3 regions of the Escherichia sp. TC-EC600-tetX4 genome follow, and region 1 is predicted to be linked to each of the others. Evidence: predicted binding sites of a transcription regulator. Region 1 holds the regulator's gene; each other region holds the start of a gene.
What was found. Region 1 encodes sigma-54, which starts transcription at its own class of promoters, with help from an activator protein. Its sites were predicted from a motif close to GTTGGCACANNTTTCGCTNT; they were not measured.
Positions count from the first base shown of each region.

Region 2: the regulator sigma-54 is predicted to act here: its motif matches at 2,653-2,672, upstream of glnK (P-II family nitrogen regulator).
Region 3: the regulator sigma-54 is predicted to act here: its motif matches at 4,023-4,042, upstream of glnA (glutamate--ammonia ligase).

Region 1 is NZ_CP079924.1:535,607-542,441, reverse strand. It holds gene lptC (LPS export ABC transporter periplasmic protein LptC) at 1-84, shown strand, start outside; gene lptA (lipopolysaccharide ABC transporter substrate-binding protein LptA) at 53-610, shown strand; gene lptB (LPS export ABC transporter ATP-binding protein) at 617-1,342, shown strand; gene rpoN (RNA polymerase factor sigma-54) at 1,390-2,823, shown strand; gene hpf (ribosome hibernation promoting factor) at 2,846-3,133, shown strand; gene ptsN (PTS IIA-like nitrogen regulatory protein PtsN) at 3,251-3,742, shown strand; gene rapZ (RNase adapter RapZ) at 3,788-4,642, shown strand; gene npr (PTS phosphocarrier protein NPr) at 4,639-4,911, shown strand; gene yrbL (PhoP regulatory network protein YrbL) at 5,125-5,757, shown strand; gene mtgA (monofunctional biosynthetic peptidoglycan transglycosylase) at 5,754-6,482, opposite strand; gene elbB (isoprenoid biosynthesis glyoxalase ElbB) at 6,479-6,835, opposite strand, start outside.
Region 2 is NZ_CP079924.1:3,398,975-3,405,809, reverse strand. It holds gene KXD89_RS16560 (SmdA family multidrug ABC transporter permease/ATP-binding protein) at 1-768, shown strand, start outside; gene KXD89_RS16555 (SmdB family multidrug efflux ABC transporter permease/ATP-binding protein) at 761-2,542, shown strand; gene glnK (P-II family nitrogen regulator) at 2,723-3,061, shown strand; gene amtB (ammonium transporter AmtB) at 3,091-4,377, shown strand; gene tesB (acyl-CoA thioesterase II) at 4,426-5,286, opposite strand; gene KXD89_RS16535 (YbaY family lipoprotein) at 5,504-6,076, shown strand; gene KXD89_RS16530 (MGMT family protein) at 6,107-6,418, opposite strand; RNA gene ffs (signal recognition particle sRNA small type) at 6,581-6,677, shown strand; gene KXD89_RS16520 (DUF1428 domain-containing protein) at 6,797-6,835, shown strand, end outside.
Region 3 is NZ_CP079924.1:4,421,654-4,428,488, reverse strand. It holds gene glnG (nitrogen regulation protein NR(I)) at 1-1,185, opposite strand, end outside; gene glnL (nitrogen regulation protein NR(II)) at 1,197-2,246, opposite strand; gene glnA (glutamate--ammonia ligase) at 2,532-3,941, opposite strand; gene typA (ribosome-dependent GTPase TypA) at 4,314-6,137, shown strand; gene KXD89_RS21400 (GntR family transcriptional regulator) at 6,354-6,835, shown strand, end outside.

The DNA of each region.
Region 1 (6,835 bases):
GGCAACTTACGCAGCAAGAACGCCGAGCTGATTGAAAAGGTTAGAACATCCTATGAAATTCAAAACAAACAAACTCAGCCTTAATCTTGTGCTTGCCAGCTCACTTCTGGCCGCCAGCATTCCGGCATTTGCCGTAACCGGAGACACTGATCAGCCGATCCACATTGAATCGGACCAGCAATCTCTTGATATGCAAGGCAACGTGGTTACCTTTACCGGTAATGTCATCGTCACCCAGGGCACCATCAAAATTAATGCCGACAAAGTGGTCGTTACCCGTCCGGGCGGCGAACAAGGTAAAGAAGTGATTGACGGCTACGGTAAACCGGCAACGTTCTACCAGATGCAGGACAACGGTAAACCCGTTGAAGGTCACGCTTCCCAGATGCACTACGAACTGGCAAAAGATTTTGTCGTTCTGACGGGTAATGCTTATCTGCAGCAGGTCGATAGCAACATTAAGGGCGATAAGATCACTTACCTGGTGAAAGAGCAGAAAATGCAGGCTTTCAGCGACAAAGGCAAGCGCGTAACAACCGTTCTGGTGCCGTCGCAGCTGCAGGACAAAAACAACAAAGGCCAGACCCCGGCACAGAAGAAGGGTAATTAATTCGTTATGGCAACATTAACTGCAAAGAACCTTGCAAAAGCCTATAAAGGCCGTCGCGTGGTAGAAGACGTCAGCCTGACCGTCAACTCCGGGGAAATTGTCGGTCTGCTGGGGCCAAACGGTGCCGGTAAGACCACCACTTTCTACATGGTTGTAGGCATTGTGCCGCGCGATGCGGGCAACATCATTATTGATGATGACGATATCAGTCTGCTGCCTCTGCATGCACGCGCGCGCCGCGGTATCGGCTATCTGCCACAGGAAGCCTCCATTTTCCGTCGCCTCAGCGTTTACGATAACCTGATGGCGGTACTGCAAATTCGTGACGACTTGTCTGCTGAACAACGTGAAGACCGCGCGAACGAGCTGATGGAAGAGTTTCACATTGAGCACCTGCGTGACAGCATGGGGCAGTCACTCTCCGGGGGTGAACGTCGCCGTGTAGAAATTGCCCGCGCACTGGCTGCGAATCCGAAATTTATTCTGCTCGACGAACCGTTTGCCGGGGTTGACCCGATCTCGGTTATCGACATTAAACGCATCATTGAGCACCTGCGCGACAGCGGCCTGGGCGTGCTGATCACTGACCACAACGTGCGTGAAACACTGGCGGTTTGTGAACGCGCTTATATCGTCAGTCAGGGGCATTTGATCGCCCACGGCACGCCTACAGAAATCTTACAAGACGAACACGTTAAGCGTGTATACCTTGGGGAAGACTTCAGACTCTGATAGGGTAGAAGTTTGCGACGTTTTAGCAGGAGAGTACGATTCTGAACATGAAGCAAGGTTTGCAACTCAGGCTTAGCCAACAACTGGCGATGACGCCACAGCTCCAACAGGCAATTCGTCTGTTGCAGTTGTCGACGCTGGAACTTCAGCAGGAGCTACAGCAGGCGCTGGAGAGTAATCCGCTGCTTGAGCAAATCGACACTCATGAAGAAATCGACACCCGCGAAACGCAAGACAGTGAAACGCTGGACACCGCCGACGCGCTCGAACAAAAAGAGATGCCGGAAGAGCTGCCGCTCGATGCCAGTTGGGACACCATTTACACCGCTGGTACACCATCCGGCACCAGCGGTGACTACATTGACGACGAGCTGCCGGTCTACCAGGGCGAAACGACGCAGACCTTGCAGGATTACCTGATGTGGCAGGTTGAGCTGACACCGTTTTCCGACACTGACCGCGCTATTGCTACCTCTATCGTCGATGCCGTTGATGAAACCGGTTATCTGACTGTCCCGCTGGAAGATATTCTCGAAAGTATAGGCGATGAAGAGATCGACATCGACGAAGTTGAAGCCGTCCTTAAGCGGATCCAACGGTTTGATCCGGTCGGTGTGGCGGCAAAAGATCTGCGTGACTGTCTGCTGATCCAACTCTCCCAATTCGATAAGACCACGCCGTGGCTGGAAGAGGCCAGACTGATCATTAGCGATCATCTCGATCTGTTAGCCAATCACGACTTCCGCACTTTAATGCGCGTCACGCGTCTGAAAGAAGATGTGCTGAAAGAAGCCGTCAATCTGATCCAGTCGCTCGATCCGCGCCCCGGGCAGTCGATCCAGACTGGCGAACCTGAGTATGTCATTCCAGATGTGCTGGTGCGTAAGCATAACGGTCACTGGACGGTAGAACTCAACAGTGACAGCATTCCGCGTCTGCAAATCAACCAGCACTACGCCTCGATGTGCAATAACGCGCGCAACGATGGTGACAGCCAGTTTATCCGCAGCAATCTGCAGGATGCCAAATGGTTGATCAAGAGTCTGGAAAGCCGTAACGATACGCTACTGCGCGTGAGTCGCTGTATCGTTGAACAGCAGCAAGCCTTCTTTGAGCAAGGTGAAGAATATATGAAACCGATGGTACTGGCCGATATCGCCCAGGCTGTCGAAATGCATGAATCGACGATATCTCGCGTGACCACGCAAAAATACCTGCATAGTCCACGAGGCATTTTTGAACTGAAGTATTTCTTTTCCAGTCACGTCAATACCGAGGGCGGCGGCGAAGCTTCCTCCACGGCGATTCGTGCGCTGGTGAAGAAATTAATCGCGGCGGAAAACCCAGCGAAACCGTTGAGCGACAGCAAGTTAACCTCTTTGCTGTCGGAACAAGGTATCATGGTGGCACGCCGCACTGTTGCGAAGTACCGAGAGTCTTTATCCATTCCGCCGTCAAACCAGCGTAAACAACTCGTTTGACCCAACCGATAAGGAAGACACTATGCAGCTCAACATTACCGGAAATAACGTCGAGATCACCGAGGCACTGCGCGAATTTGTTACAGCCAAATTTGCCAAACTTGAGCAATATTTTGACCGAATCAACCAGGTCTATGTTGTTCTGAAAGTGGAGAAAGTCACCCACACCTCAGATGCAACACTGCATGTAAACGGTGGTGAAATTCATGCCAGCGCGGAAGGTCAGGACATGTACGCTGCCATTGATGGCTTAATTGATAAGCTGGCACGCCAGTTGACCAAACATAAAGATAAACTGAAACAACACTAATTGTCCGGGCAATTAGCATGTGCATGGCGGTCTGTTGTGCGGCACAACGGGCCATTTGTACGGTTAATGCTCCGAGCCTGTTCCACTGTTTGAGTGGGCAGGTTCTTAGGTGAAATTATGACAAATAATGATACAACTCTACAGCTTAGCAGTGTTCTTAACAGGGAATGTACGCGAAGCCGCGTCCACTGTCAGAGCAAAAAACGCGCCCTGGAAATCATCAGCGAGCTGGCGGCGAAACAACTTAGCCTGCCGCCTCAGGTGGTTTTTGAAGCTATCCTGACGCGGGAAAAAATGGGCAGTACCGGTATCGGCAATGGTATTGCCATTCCGCATGGCAAACTGGAAGAAGATACTCTGCGCGCCGTTGGCGTTTTCGTTCAGCTCGAAACGCCTATAGCTTTCGATGCCATCGACAACCAACCGGTGGACTTACTTTTTGCCCTGCTGGTGCCGGCAGACCAAACTAAAACGCACCTGCATACTCTGTCGCTGGTGGCGAAACGTCTGGCGGACAAAACCATCTGCCGCCGTTTACGCGCAGCCCAGAGCGATGAAGAGCTGTATCAAATCATTACGGATACCGAAGGTACTCCGGATGAAGCGTAGTTATTCGGTAATGTCTCTTTTAGACGTTGTGAGGAGAAACAGTACATGGTACTGATGATCGTCAGCGGACGTTCAGGTTCAGGTAAATCTGTCGCCCTGCGTGCGCTGGAAGATATGGGTTTTTACTGCGTGGATAACCTTCCCGTAGTGTTGTTACCCGATCTGGCTCGAACCCTGGCCGATCGCGAGATTTCTGCCGCCGTCAGCATTGATGTTCGTAATATGCCGGAGTCACCAGAAATATTCGAACAGGCGATGAGTAACCTGCCTGACGCTTTCTCACCGCAACTCCTGTTCCTGGATGCCGACCGTAATACCTTAATTCGTCGTTACAGTGACACGCGCCGACTGCATCCGCTTTCCAGCAAAAACCTGTCGCTGGAAAGTGCTATCGACAAAGAAAGCGATTTGCTGGAGCCTCTGCGTTCGCGAGCGGATCTGATTGTCGATACCTCAGAAATGTCCGTTCACGAGCTGGCTGAAATGCTGCGTACCCGTCTGCTGGGTAAACGTGAACGCGAACTGACCATGGTCTTTGAGTCTTTCGGCTTCAAACACGGTATCCCTATCGATGCAGATTACGTCTTTGACGTGCGCTTCTTGCCGAACCCGCACTGGGATCCGAAACTGCGTCCAATGACAGGTCTTGATAAACCTGTCGCCGCGTTCCTCGACCGCCACACAGAAGTACACAATTTTATCTACCAGACGCGAAGCTATCTTGAGCTATGGTTACCTATGCTGGAAACCAACAACCGTAGCTACTTGACGGTCGCCATTGGTTGTACCGGCGGGAAGCACCGTTCGGTGTATATTGCAGAGCAACTGGCAGACTACTTCCGCTCGCGCGGTAAAAACGTCCAGTCACGCCATCGTACGCTGGAAAAACGTAAACCATGACCGTCAAGCAAACTGTTGAAATCACAAACAAGCTGGGCATGCATGCCCGGCCTGCAATGAAGCTGTTTGAATTAATGCAGGGTTTTGACGCTGAAGTGCTCTTACGTAATGACGAAGGCACCGAGGCTGAAGCCAACAGCGTTATTGCGCTGCTGATGTTGGATTCTGCCAAAGGACGGCAGATTGAAGTTGAAGCGACCGGTCCACAGGAAGAGGAAGCACTGGCCGCCGTTATCGCCCTCTTTAATTCTGGTTTTGATGAAGATTAATCTTCATCACTTTGACATACAACTCCCTTCAAACTCCCCCCGACAATAAGAAAATCACGTACTGAAATCGTTCTCAATCAACGTCATTTGTACATTTTGTGCGCTTTTCACTTTCAGAAGAACCTTAAGAAAACCTTAAGAGGCATTGTTTAGGTTTTGTTTAAGTTAATCGACCATACTGGAGATCGTCAGAAAATATTTCCAGGAGATGGCATGATTCGCTTATCTGAACAAAGTCCCCTGGGCACCGGAAGACATCGGAAATGTTATGCGCATCCGGAAGATGCCCAACGCTGTATCAAGATTGTCTACCATCGTGGCGATGGTGGCGATAAAGAGATCCGCCGTGAGTTAAAGTACTACGCGCATCTTGGTCGCCGGTTAAAAGACTGGAGTGGAATACCGCGCTATCACGGTACCGTTGAGACGGATTGCGGAACCGGTTATGTCTACGATGTGATTGCAGATTTTGACGGCAAGCCTTCCATTACGCTGACCGAATTTGCTGAACAATGCCGTTACGAAGAAGACATTGCACAACTGCGCCAGCTACTGAAACAGCTGAAGCGTTATTTGCAGGATAACCGTATCGTGACGATGTCGCTGAAGCCGCAGAATATCCTCTGTCACCGCATCAGTGAGTCAGAGGTTATCCCGGTCGTCTGCGACAACATTGGTGAAAGCACATTGATTCCACTGGCGACCTGGTCGAAGTGGTGTTGTCTGCGTAAGCAAGAGCGGTTATGGAAACGATTTATCGCCCAACCGGCGCTGGCTATTGCCCTGCAGAAAGATCTGCAACCTCGTGAGAGCAAAACGCTGGCCCTCACTTCGCGCGAAGCTTAATCCAGCTGGTGTTGTTGCATAAACGGCTCACCGCCTAACTGATACATCTGCCGTAAAATCCACGCCTGACGGCTACGCACGTAGCCCGATGGCGAGGAGACTTTGAAACGAAGTGGATTAGGTAATACAGCTGCCAGTAATGCAGCTTCCGACCGGGTAAGTTTGCTCGCGGGTTTGTGGAAATAACGTTGTGCCGCAGCTTCGACGCCAAACACACCGTCGCCAAATTCGGCGATATTCAGGTAAACCGTCAGGATACGCTTTTTGCTCCAGACCGTTTCTATCCCCAGCGTTAATCCGGCTTCCAGCCCTTTTCGAACCCAGCTACGCCCATCCCATAAAAAGAGATTTTTGGCTGTCTGTTGAGAAATCGTTGAAGCACCGCGAATACGGTTTTCATTGCGCTCGTTGTGCGCCAGGGCTTTCTCAATGGAAGCGACATCAAAGCCCCAGTGCTCAGGAAATTTCTGATCTTCTGCGGCAATCACCGCCAGTCCCATCCACGGCGAGATTTGATCCATACTGACCCAGTCAGAATGTGCCACGTAACGAAAATTGCCATGCAGCCAGGCGCTGACCTGTCGCTCGACCATTACCGCTGAGAAGGGAACAGGCGCAACGCTAAACAACGCGATGCCCCCGCCCCAGAAAACGGCGAGGACAACCATTAACCGCAAAAGAAAACGGCGAACGAAACTAAACACCGTTAAGCGGCTTTTACTCATTCAGCCAGAACCAGCACGCGGGAAACCAGCTTATCAATGCCGCTCGCCGCTTCTGCAATGTTCTGCGCCAGCATATATGCTGGGGTGGTGACAATCTTATTGTCTTCATCAACCACGATATCATCGACAGGACACGGCACATGCTCCGCGCCCATCTCTTCCAGCACTTCTGCGGTATCGATATCAGTACCGATGGTCAAACGCAGCGGGAAATCGAAAATTTTCGGCAGCATCGCCGGGGCAATACACATAAAACCAAGCGGTTTTCCGGCCTGATGCATCGCTTGTGCCAGCGCCTTTAATTCACGGTCAACGGTGCATTCGCTACCAAGACTGGCAAAATTGCTTAAATT
Region 2 (6,835 bases), 1.7 Mb from region 1:
GATGTAAATATTCACCAGTTCACGTATCCGCAGACTGACCATCCTGCGCTGGAAAACGTCAATTTCGCCCTGAAACCCGGTCAGATGCTGGGTATCTGCGGGCCGACTGGTTCCGGCAAAAGTACCCTGTTGTCGCTCATTCAGCGTCATTTCGACGTCAGCGAGGGGGATATTCGCTTTCATGATATTCCTCTGACGAAGTTACAACTCGATAGCTGGCGTAGCCGCCTGGCGGTAGTTAGCCAGACGCCATTCCTTTTTTCTGACACTGTGGCGAATAACATCGCGCTGGGTTGCCCGAATGCCACCCAGCAAGAGATTGAGCATGTCGCGCGGTTAGCCAGCGTACATGACGATATTTTGCGTCTACCGCAAGGTTACGATACAGAGGTGGGCGAGCGCGGTGTGATGCTTTCCGGCGGGCAAAAACAGCGTATCTCCATTGCTCGTGCGTTATTAGTCAACGCGGAAATCCTCATCCTTGATGATGCGCTTTCGGCGGTGGACGGACGCACTGAGCACCAGATCCTGCATAACCTGCGTCAGTGGGGGCAGGGAAGAACGGTAATCATCAGTGCCCATCGCCTTTCTGCACTGACGGAAGCCAGTGAAATTATTGTGATGCAGCACGGACATATCGCCCAGCGTGGCAATCATGATGTGCTGGCACAACAAAGCGGCTGGTATCGCGATATGTATCGCTATCAACAACTGGAGGCGGCGCTCGACGACGCTCCGGAAAATCGCGAGGAGGCCGTCGATGCGTAGTTTTAGCCAACTGTGGCCGACTCTCAAGCGCCTGTTAGCGTACGGTTCGCCGTGGCGTAAACCGCTGGGGATTGCGGTCCTGATGATGTGGGTTGCGGCGGCGGCAGAAGTCAGTGGGCCGCTGCTTATCAGCTATTTTATCGACAATATGGTAGCGAAAAATAACCTGCCGTTGAAAGTGGTTGCAGGGCTGGCTGCGGCGTATGTTGGGCTGCAACTGTTTGCCGCCGGGCTACATTACGCGCAGTCGCTGCTGTTTAATCGGGCGGCAGTAGGCGTAGTGCAACAGTTGCGTACCGACGTGATGGATGCTGCGTTACGCCAGCCATTAAGCGAGTTTGATACCCAACCCGTCGGGCAGGTGATTTCCCGCGTCACTAATGACACTGAAGTGATCCGCGATCTCTACGTTACCGTAGTGGCAACTGTCCTGCGCAGTGCCGCGCTGGTGGGCGCGATGCTGGTGGCGATGTTCAGCCTCGACTGGCGAATGGCACTGGTGGCGATAATGATTTTCCCGGTGGTGCTGGTGGTAATGGTGATATACCAGCGTTACAGCACGCCGATTGTCCGTCGTGTGCGCGCCTATTTGGCGGATATCAACGACGGCTTTAACGAAATCATCAATGGCATGAGCGTTATCCAGCAGTTTCGTCAGCAGGCGCGATTTGGCGAACGTATGGGGGAGGCCAGTCGTTCACACTATATGGCGAGGATGCAAACCCTGCGCCTCGACGGTTTTCTGCTGCGTCCGCTGCTGAGTCTGTTTTCATCGCTCATTCTTTGTGGCTTGTTGATGCTGTTTGGCTTCTCCGCCAGCGGCACCATTGAAGTGGGCGTGCTGTATGCGTTTATCAGCTATCTTGGGCGACTTAACGAACCATTAATCGAACTGACCACGCAACAGGCGATGCTGCAACAGGCTGTTGTTGCTGGTGAGCGCGTGTTTGAACTGATGGACGGACCGCGCCAGCAATATGGCAATGATGATCGCCCGTTACAGAGTGGCACCATCGAAGTCGATAACGTGTCATTTGCTTATCGCGATGACAATCTGGTGCTAAAGAACATTAATCTCTCTGTGCCTTCGCGCAATTTTGTGGCGCTGGTCGGGCATACCGGCAGTGGCAAAAGCACCCTCGCCAGTTTATTGATGGGCTATTACCCGCTAACGGAAGGTGAGATTCGCCTTGATGGTCGTCCATTAAGTTCGCTAAGTCACAGCGCGCTGCGCCAGGGCGTGGCAATGGTGCAGCAAGATCCGGTGGTGCTGGCGGATACCTTCCTCGCCAACGTGACGCTGGGGCGGGATATCTCCGAAGAACGCGTCTGGCAGGCGCTGGAAACCGTGCAACTGGCGGAGCTGGCGCGTAGCATGAGCGACGGTATTTACACGCCGCTGGGCGAGCAGGGGAATAATCTCTCAGTTGGGCAAAAGCAACTGCTGGCACTGGCGCGCGTGCTGGTCGAGACGCCGCAAATCCTGATCCTTGATGAGGCAACCGCCAGCATTGACTCCGGTACTGAACAGGCGATTCAACATGCTCTGGCGGCGGTGCGTGAACATACCACGCTGGTAGTGATTGCTCACCGCTTATCGACCATTGTTGATGCCGACACCATTCTGGTGCTTCATCGTGGGCAAGCCGTGGAGCAGGGCACTCACCAGCAACTGCTGGCGGCCCAGGGACGCTACTGGCAGATGTATCAACTGCAACTTGCGGGCGAAGAGCTGGCAGCCAGCGTGCGTGAAGAGGAATCATTGAGCGCCTGAATAGCGCAATATTTCATCGTTGGTGCAAAAATGTAACGCACTGTGCACTGTCATAGTGCGTTTTCATTTTCAAACTTCTTAACTTCCTGCTCTCTTTCTCGTTTTTCATTTCTGGCACACCGCTTGCAATACCTTCTTCGTGTAGCAGAACCATTACCGAATTCTGACCGGAGGGGATCTATGAAGCTGGTGACCGTGATAATCAAACCATTCAAGCTGGAAGACGTTCGTGAAGCGTTATCTTCCATTGGTATTCAGGGCCTGACCGTCACCGAAGTGAAAGGTTTCGGGCGTCAGAAAGGGCATGCCGAGCTGTACCGGGGGGCGGAATACAGCGTCAATTTCCTGCCAAAAGTAAAAATTGATGTGGCGATTGCTGATGACCAACTCGATGAAGTGATCGATATCGTCAGTAAGGCGGCTTACACCGGGAAAATTGGCGACGGCAAAATCTTCGTCGCTGAATTGCAACGCGTCATTCGTATTCGTACCGGCGAAGCCGACGAAGCGGCGCTGTAATCTCTGGCACACAGCAACAGGAACGAAAAATGAAGATAGCGACGATAAAAACTGGGCTTGCTTCACTGGCGATGCTTCCGGGACTGGTAATGGCTGCACCTGCGGTGGCCGATAAAGCCGACAATGCGTTTATGATGATTTGTACTGCGCTGGTGCTGTTTATGACTATTCCGGGGATTGCCCTGTTTTACGGTGGGTTGATTCGCGGCAAAAACGTGCTGTCGATGCTGACGCAGGTGACGGTGACATTTGCACTGGTCTGTATTCTCTGGGTGGTTTACGGTTACTCGCTGGCGTTTGGTGAGGGCAACAACTTCTTCGGCAACATTAACTGGTTGATGCTGAAAAACATCGAACTGACGGCGGTGATGGGCAGCATTTATCAGTATATCCACGTGGCGTTTCAGGGATCGTTTGCCTGCATTACCGTCGGCTTGATAGTTGGGGCGCTGGCGGAACGAATCCGCTTCTCAGCTGTGTTGATTTTCGTGGTGGTATGGCTGACGCTCTCTTACATTCCGATTGCGCATATGGTGTGGGGCGGTGGTTTGCTGGCTTCTCACGGTGCGCTGGATTTCGCGGGTGGCACCGTGGTGCACATTAACGCCGCAATCGCCGGTCTGGTGGGCGCGTATCTGATAGGAAAACGCGTGGGCTTCGGTAAAGAGGCGTTTAAACCGCACAACCTGCCGATGGTCTTCACCGGGACTGCCATTCTCTATATCGGTTGGTTTGGCTTTAACGCCGGGTCAGCGGGCACGGCGAATGAAATCGCGGCACTGGCATTTGTGAATACTGTGGTCGCAACGGCGGCGGCAATTCTTGGCTGGATCTTCGGTGAATGGGCGCTGCGTGGTAAGCCTTCACTGCTGGGGGCGTGTTCTGGCGCGATTGCCGGTCTGGTCGGCGTGACGCCAGCCTGCGGCTACATTGGGGTTGGCGGCGCGTTGATTATCGGCGTGGTAGCTGGTCTGGCGGGCTTGTGGGGCGTTACCATGCTCAAACGCTTGCTGCGGGTGGATGATCCCTGCGATGTCTTCGGTGTGCACGGCGTTTGTGGCATTGTCGGCTGTATCATGACCGGGATTTTTGCCGCCAGCTCGCTGGGCGGCGTGGGCTTCGCTGAAGGTGTGACGATGGGCCATCAGTTGCTGGTACAGCTGGAAAGCATCGCCATTACGATCGTCTGGTCCGGTGTTGTGGCATTTATCGGCTACAAATTGGCGGATCTGACGGTTGGTCTGCGTGTACCGGAAGAGCAGGAGCGAGAAGGGCTGGATGTCAACAGCCACGGCGAGAATGCCTATAACGCGTAACAAGCACTGCAAAAAACAGCCGGACGGTTTTCACCTCCGGCTATTTTTTTAATTGTGATTACGCATCACCCCTTCCTGAACGGTCGAGGCAACCAGTACGCCGTCTTGGGTATAAAACTCACCGCGCACAAAGCCACGTGCGCTGGACGCCGAGGTGCTCTCCACGCTATACAGCAGCCATTCATTCAAATTAAACGGGCGATGGAACCACATGGAATGGTCAATGGTGGCAATCTGAATCCCCGGTTCGAGAAAACCGATGCCGTGCGGCTGTAGAGCTACCGGCAGGAAGTTAAGATCAGAAGCGTAACCGAGCAGATACTGATGAACGCGCAGGTCATCCGGCACGCTACCATTTGCGCGGATCCACACCTGACGATGTGGTTCTGCGACGTGACCTTTCAGTGGGTTATGAAACTCCACCGGACGGACTTCCAGCGGACGATCGCAGATGAATTTATCTTTCAGCACTGGCGGCAGCAGGTGCGCCAGCGATTGGGCGATTTGCGTTTCCGAAGGGAGGCCATCAGGCGCTGGCGCGGACGGCATTGTTTTTTGATGTTCGAAACCCGCTTCTGGTGCCTGGAAAGAGGCAGTCATATAAAAAATCGGTTTGCCGTTTTGAATAGCAGCAACCCGGCGGGCGCTGAAGCTGTTACCGTCACGCAGCGTTTCGACATCATAAATAATCGGCTTCTTACTATCGCCAGGGCGAAGAAAGTAGCTGTGAAACGAATGTACCAGCCGCTCTTCAGGGACGGTCTCTTTTGCAGCATACAAGGCCTGACCCACGACCTGGCCGCCAAACACCTGGCGTAAACCTAAATCTTCACTCTGGCCGCGAAAGAGTCCTTCCTCAATTTTTTCCAGATTTAACAATGTCAGTAAATTTTTTAGCGCCTGACTCATATAACTCTCCAGTAACAAAGCTGCCGCAGCAAGCCAAAGTGAGTTGAGTATAACGCAAATTTGCTACTGGTCCGATGGGTGCAATGGTCTGAATTACGGGCTAATTACAGGCAGAAATGCGTGATGTGTGCCACACTTGTTGACGTTACTATTTTGTTAACCACTCTTCCGGCGAGGAAAGTTAGCCCGCTGGTGCATTGATAATAAGGAGAAATGAATGAAACTCGTGCACATGGCCAGTGGTTTAGCGGTTGCGATTGCGTTGGCGGCTTGCGCAGATAAAAGCGCGGATATTCAGACGCCAGCACCGGCTGCAAATACGTCTATTTCAGCAACACAACAACCAGCTATCCAGCAACCGAATGTCTCCGGTACCGTCTGGATCCGTCAGAAAGTCGCACTGCCGCCTGATGCTGTGCTGACCGTGACACTTTCTGACGCGTCGTTAGCCGATGCACCGTCAAAAGTGCTGGCGCAGAAAGCGGTGCGTACTGAAGGTAAACAGTCACCATTCAGCTTTGTTCTGTCATTTAACCCGGCAGATGTTCAGCCGAACGCGCGTATTCTGTTGAGTGCGGCGATTACCGTGAATGACAAACTGGTATTTATCACCGATACCGTTCAGCCGGTGATCAACCAGGGCGGAACTAAAGCCGACCTGACATTGGTGCCGGTACAGCAAACCGCCGTGCCGGTTCAGGCCAGCGGTGGCGCAACGACTACCGTACCTTCGACTTCACCAACTCAGGTGAATCCGTCTTCGGCAGTTCCAGCTCCTACGCAATATTAAGCGACGTTAACCCTCTCCGCCCGGAGAGGGTTAGTAGTTCCAGCGATAACGCTGCAAGTCGATTTGCCCGCTTCCCGATACCATCACACCTTCTGCCAGTAATGCCTGTCGCTGACGCTGTAAATCCGGTCCGGTTAGCGAAATTGTGCCGTGGCGATTAACCACCCGGTGCCAGGGTAAGGTGCTGCCTTCAGGGAGACGCTTTAACACACCGCCCACCTGGCGCGCGGCGCGGGGCGATCCCGCCAGTTTCGCCACATCACCGTAAGTGGTGACATAGCCTTCGGGAATAGCGGCGACGATTTGCCAGACGCGTTGGGGAAATGAATCTTCTTTTTCCATCTTTTCTTCCTGAGGTAATTTTTCAGCATAATCTGGAAAAACGCCCGAGTGAAGTCGCATTGCGCAAGAAACCAGCATCTGGCACGCGATGGGTTGCAATTAGCCGGGGCAGCAGTGATAATGCGCCTGCGCGTTGGTTCTCAACGCTCTCAATGGGGGCTCTGTTGGTTCTCCCGCAACGCTACTCTGTTTACCAGGTCAGGTCCGGAAGGAAGCAGCCAAGGCAGATGACGCGTGTGCCGGGATGTAGCTGGCAGGGCCCCCACCCATTTCTGCCTCCCACCGTTTCGTCAAAAAATCCCAACATGGCTAAACTTTAACCACAACTGACGTCGCAAGAATTGTCTGGCTGCGCAGTACGCTTCGGAGGTATGTCTGATGAAGTATGTTGATGGTTTTGTGGTTGCCGTTCCTGCC
Region 3 (6,835 bases), 710 kb from region 1:
CGAAGTACTCTCCGCAACCGTTGATTCAAACAGTTCGCCGGGCAAATCCTGAATCAACACTTCCTGCCCGGCGGCCATCACCGTTAGCCAGCGGCAGGTGTTTTCCAGCTGGCGCACGTTGCCTGGCCACGCCAGACGCGTCAGAGCAGCTTCGGTTTCCGGATGCAGTAACTTCGCTTCTACGCCCAGTTCGCGCGCGGCAACCTGTAAAAAATGGCGCGCCAGACGGGGAATATCTTCCCGACGTTCGCGCAGCGGCGGCAGATGAACGCGGATAACGTTCAGGCGGTGGAACAGATCCTCACGGAACTTACCTTCCTGCACTCGCTGTTCGAGATTCTGGTGAGTGGCAGCGATAATCCGCACATCCACTTTCACCGGCGCATAGCCGCCAACGCGGTAAAACTGACCGTCTGCCAGCACGCGCAGCAAACGCGTCTGCACATCCAGCGGCATATCACCAATTTCGTCGAGGAATAATGTACCGCCATCGGCCTGTTCAAAACGCCCCTGACGAATGGTATTCGCGCCAGTAAACGCGCCTTTCTCGTGGCCAAACAGTTCTGATTCGATCAAATCTTTTGGGATAGCTGCCATATTCAGCGCGATAAACGGCGCTTTGGCGCGCGGACTGTGGCGATGCAGGGCATGAGCGACCAGTTCTTTACCGGTGCCGGATTCGCCGTTAATCAGCACGCTAATAGAAGAACGCGAAAGCCGACCGATAATACGGAACACGTCCTGCATGGCTGGCGCTTCGCCGATGATATCGGTCGTTGGGCCGTTAAGCTGAACATTACGCGGCTGCTGCTGTTCCTGGTAATGACTGATAGCGCGCTCAACCAGCGCCACTGCTTCGTCGATATCAAACGGTTTGGGCAGATAATCAAACGCCCCTTGTTGATAGGCGCTGACGGCAGCATCCAGATCGGAATGTGCGGTCATAATGATGACCGGAAGCATTGGATGGCGCTGTTTAATCTGCTTGAGCAGCGCCAGCCCGTCCATTCCCGGCATACGGATATCTGAAAGCAGCACATCCGGCGTTTTGCTCGCCAGCGCCTCCAGCACTTCTGCGCCGTTCTCAAACGTCGTACAGGTTAAACCTGCCCCAGCGAGCGCACGTTCAAGCACCCAACGGATGGAACTATCGTCATCGACTACCCAGACTATCCCTCGTTGCATAAACGTCACCTTTATTTCCTGATAGGCAGGTAAACCGAGAACTCGGTATGCCCTGGCCAACTGGTAAATTCAATTTTGCCTGAATGCTGATCAATCAAATTACGAGCGATGGATAAGCCAAGCCCGGTGCCACCTTCGCGGCCGCTGACCATCGGGTAAAACAGCGTATCCTGCAAATGAGGCGGAATGCCCGGCCCGTTATCTTCCACATCAATCCGCGCCGCCAGCCGGTAGCGCTCGCCGTGTAAGGTCAGTTGAAACGCGGTGCGGGTACGCAGAATGATTTCACCGCCTTCCGGCCCCAGCGCCTGTAGCGCATTGCGCACAATATTCAGCAAGACCTGTTCAATTTGATCCGGGTCGTGCGCCAGTTCCGGTAGGCTGGGATCGTAATCACGAATCAACCGCACGTTGTCCGGCAGTTCCATCGACACCAGCGTTACCACGCGTTCAGCCACTTTGTGAATACTTTCGGTAACGCGCGTACCGGGCAGCTGCGGCCCCAACAGACGGTCGACCAGATTTCGCAGCCGGTCCGCCTGTTCGATAATCACTTTGGTATATTCGAGTAGTGATGGGTCAGGTAACGCTTTGCTGAGCAGCTGCGCCGCGCCACGTAAACCGCCAAGCGGATTTTTAATCTCATGTGCCAGGCCGCGCACTAAATCACGGGCAGCAACCTGCTGGGCGTGCTGTAGCTGTTCCTGACTTAAGCGGCGCTGGTTATCCATCGGAGCCATCTCCAGCAGGATCATGCCGTCCGGCATACGCTGGGCCGTCACAGAAAGGATATGCGAGCGCCCGTCGATGACCAGCGTCACTTCGTTATCGGTAAAACCTTGCCCCGCCTCCAGACTTTCTTGCATCAGCTCGATATTTAATGAGAAGTAGCTCAACAGTTCCGGTAACGGTGTACCAAACAATTTGCGGGAGCTTTGGGCGAGCAGTTGTTGCGCGGCAGGGTTGGCGTAATGGATCGCCAGGTTGTCATCGATTAACAAAATACTGTTAATCAGCGAGTTGAGGATCTGCCCAGCATCGGGCTGCGTGCCTGTTGCCATAAAGCAGTCTCCTGAACAGGTTGCACCATTTTAGTGCATTATAGCTTTTTACGGATAAAAAGCGCGAAGCATCAGAGAATTGACGGAGAAAAAAGCCCATGCAGAGATGGGCTACAGATAGCTGACAAACTTCACGTTGGAGAGCGACTCACCTGCTCCGGCCTACCACATCATCACCGTGTAGGCCGGATAAGACGCATTTGCGTCGCATCCGGCGTGATGTGCTTGCCACCGATCCCAGGCCTGCCAGAGACAGGCGAAAAGTTTCCACGGCAACTAAAACACTTAGACGCTGTAGTACAGCTCAAACTCTACCGGATGCGGAGTCATACGCACGCGGTCATCTTCTTCGCGACGCAGAGCGATGTACGCATCAATTGCTTCGTCAGTGAACACGCCACCGGCTTTCAGGAACTCGCGGTCCAGATCCAGTTCGTTCAGTGCTTCTTCCAGAGAGCCTGCAACCTGTGGGATCTCTTTCGCTTCTTCTGGCGGCAGGTCATACAGGTTTTTGTCCATGGCTTCGCCCGGATGGATCTTGTTCTTGATACCATCAAGACCGGCCATCAGCAGGGCAGCAAAGCACAGGTACGGGTTAGCTGCCGGATCCGGGAAACGTACTTCGATACGACGTGCTTTCGGAGAAGAAACCACCGGAATACGGATAGACGCAGAACGGTTACGCGCAGAGTAAGCCAGCATTACCGGTGCTTCATAGCCCGGGACCAGACGCTTATAAGAGTTGGTGGTCGGGTTTGCCAGGGCGTTAATCGCTTTAGCGTGTTTGATTACGCCGCCAATGTAGTACAGCGCCTGCTCAGACAGACCTGCGTATTTGTCGCCTGCGAACAGGTTAACGCCGTTTTTAGACAGAGACATGTGGCAGTGCATACCGGAGCCGTTATCACCGAACATCGGTTTTGGCATAAAGGTCGCGGTTTTACCGAAGCGGTGCGCTACGTTGTGCACAACATATTTGTAGATCTGAATTTCGTCAGCTTTTTTGGTCATGGTATTGAAGCGGGTAGCCACTTCGTTCTGACCAGCAGTCGCTACTTCGTGGTGATGGGCTTCAACCACCAGACCCATCTGTTCCATCACCAGACACATTTCAGAACGAATATCCTGAGCCGAGTCTACCGGTGGAACCGGGAAGTAACCGCCTTTCACTGCCGGACGGTGACCTTTGTTACCACCTTCGTATTGGGTGGAGGAGTTCCATGCGCCTTCGATATCGTCGATAGCAACGTGGGAACCGGAGATAGATGATCCGAAACGGATGTCATCGAACAGGAAGAATTCAGGTTCTGGCCCGAACAGTACGGTGTCGGCAATGCCAGTGGAACGCAGGTAATCTTCGGCGCGCTTCGCAATGGAGCGCGGGTCACGGTCATAGCCTTGCAGGGTGCCAGGTTCAAGGATGTCGCAACGGATAATCAGGGTGGAGTCGGCGAAGAACGGGTCAATCACTGCGGTGGATGCGTCTGGCATCAGCACCATGTCGGACTCGTTAATGCCTTTCCAGCCGCCAATCGAGGAGCCGTCAAACATTTTGCCTTCTTCGAAGAATTCAGCATTCACCTGATGAGCAGGGATAGTGACGTGCTGTTCTTTACCTTTAGTATCGGTGAAGCGCAAATCAACAAACTTCACTTCGTGCTCGTTCAGCATCGTCAGTACGTGTTCAGCGGACATACTTTAACTCTCCTGGATTGGTCATGGTCGTCGTGGTAACGAAATCTGCAATTATTTTGGCCGTGTCGCCGTAAAAAAGATAAAGCGAAATCTGTGCCAACTTTTAAATTGCCCCTAAAAGGCGTTATCATGCGCACCATCGTGCAAAAGGGCTGCACCACGATGTGAATGTTGCACCAATATAGTGCTTCAATGGAAACATTAAGCACCATGTTGGTGCAATGACCTTTGGATAACCCTTTTTATGCTCCGTGAAAGCGATCACAAAGGGACTCTGCAATACTTGTTTGCGGAGGATGTTTGTGATCCTGTTTTGTAGTGCGATTAATCCGTGTACAATAACGCGCTATTTCTAATGCCTGAGGCAAAGTTGTGATCGAAAAATTGCGTAATATCGCCATCATCGCGCACGTAGACCATGGTAAAACCACCCTGGTAGACAAGCTGCTCCAACAATCCGGTACGTTCGACTCTCGTGCCGAAACCCAAGAGCGCGTGATGGACTCCAACGATTTGGAGAAAGAGCGTGGGATTACCATCCTCGCGAAAAACACCGCTATCAAATGGAATGATTACCGTATCAACATCGTTGATACCCCGGGGCACGCCGACTTCGGTGGTGAAGTTGAACGTGTAATGTCCATGGTAGACTCAGTGCTGCTGGTGGTTGACGCATTTGACGGCCCGATGCCGCAAACGCGCTTCGTAACCAAAAAAGCGTTTGCTTACGGCCTGAAGCCGATTGTTGTTATCAACAAAGTTGACCGCCCTGGCGCGCGTCCTGATTGGGTTGTGGATCAGGTATTCGATCTGTTCGTTAACCTCGACGCGACCGACGAGCAGCTGGACTTCCCGATCGTTTACGCTTCTGCGCTGAACGGTATCGCGGGTCTGGACCACGAAGATATGGCGGAAGACATGACCCCGCTGTACCAGGCGATTGTTGACCACGTTCCTGCGCCGGACGTTGACCTTGACGGTCCGTTCCAGATGCAGATTTCTCAGCTCGATTACAACAGCTATGTTGGCGTTATCGGCATTGGCCGCATCAAGCGCGGTAAAGTGAAGCCGAACCAGCAGGTCACTATCATCGATAGCGAAGGCAAAACCCGCAACGCGAAAGTCGGTAAAGTGCTGGGCCACCTCGGTCTGGAACGTATCGAAACCGATCTGGCGGAAGCTGGCGATATCGTTGCGATCACGGGCCTTGGCGAACTGAACATTTCTGACACCGTTTGCGACACGCAAAACGTTGAAGCGCTGCCGGCACTCTCCGTTGATGAGCCGACCGTTTCTATGTTCTTCTGCGTTAACACCTCGCCGTTCTGCGGTAAAGAAGGTAAGTTCGTAACGTCTCGTCAGATCCTGGATCGTCTGAACAAAGAACTGGTACACAACGTTGCGCTGCGCGTAGAAGAAACCGAAGACGCCGATGCGTTCCGCGTTTCTGGTCGTGGCGAACTGCACCTGTCTGTTCTGATCGAAAACATGCGTCGTGAAGGTTTCGAACTGGCGGTATCCCGTCCGAAAGTTATCTTCCGTGAAATCGACGGTCGTAAACAAGAGCCGTATGAAAACGTGACTCTGGACGTTGAAGAACAGCATCAGGGTTCTGTAATGCAGGCGCTGGGCGAACGTAAAGGCGACCTGAAAAACATGAATCCAGACGGTAAAGGCCGCGTACGTCTCGACTACGTGATCCCAAGCCGTGGTCTGATTGGCTTCCGTTCTGAGTTCATGACCATGACTTCCGGTACTGGTCTGCTGTACTCCACCTTCAGCCACTACGACGACGTACGTCCGGGTGAAGTGGGTCAGCGTCAGAACGGCGTACTGATCTCTAACGGTCAGGGTAAAGCGGTCGCGTTCGCGCTGTTCGGTCTGCAGGATCGCGGTAAGCTGTTCCTCGGTCACGGTGCAGAAGTTTACGAAGGTCAGATTATCGGTATTCATAGCCGCTCTAACGACCTGACTGTAAACTGCCTGACCGGTAAGAAACTGACCAACATGCGTGCTTCCGGTACTGACGAAGCCGTTGTTCTGGTTCCGCCTATCCGCATGACTCTGGAACAAGCTCTGGAGTTCATCGATGATGACGAACTGGTAGAAGTGACTCCGACCTCTATCCGTATTCGTAAACGTCACCTGACGGAAAACGATCGTCGCCGCGCCAACCGCGCACCGAAAGACGATTAATTTCGTTTTTTAGTCATAAAAAACCTGCCAGCGATGGCAGGTTTTTTTTTGCCTGTCGTGAGCGCACACCAATGCGAGTATCTCCCTTATAAGTCTGTGGTTACGTCAATAGAGAGCTTTGTCACAATTATCTGCAAAGTCATACGCCGTTAATTGCTTTCTTTTTTGGCGTAAGCGTAAGATGCTTCATCTGGTTTAAACCAAAAGGATTAAACAATGGCGGAGAATCAATCCACCGTAGAAAATGCAAAAGAGAAACTGGATCGGTGGTTGAAAGATGGCATCACCACGCCGGGTGGAAAACTCCCTTCAGAAAGAGAGCTGGGAGAACTGCTGGGCATTAAACGTATGACGCTGCGCCAGGCGTTGTTGAACCTCGAGGCAGAATCCAAAATCTTCCGTAAGGATCGTAAGGGGTGGTTCGTGACCCAGCCGCGATTTAATTACAGTCCGGAGCTGTCGGCGAGCTTTCAGCGGGCCGCAATTGAGCAAGGGCGAGAGCCTTCCTGGGGGTTTACCGAGAAAAACCGTACCAGCGATATTCCCGAGACGCTCGCGCCACTGATTGCAGTGACGCCATCAACTGAACTCTATCGCATCACCGGCTGGGGGGCGCTGGAAGGACATAAAGTTTTCTATCACGAAACATATATTAATCCTGAAGTTGCTCCGGGCTTTATTGAACAACTTGAAAACCA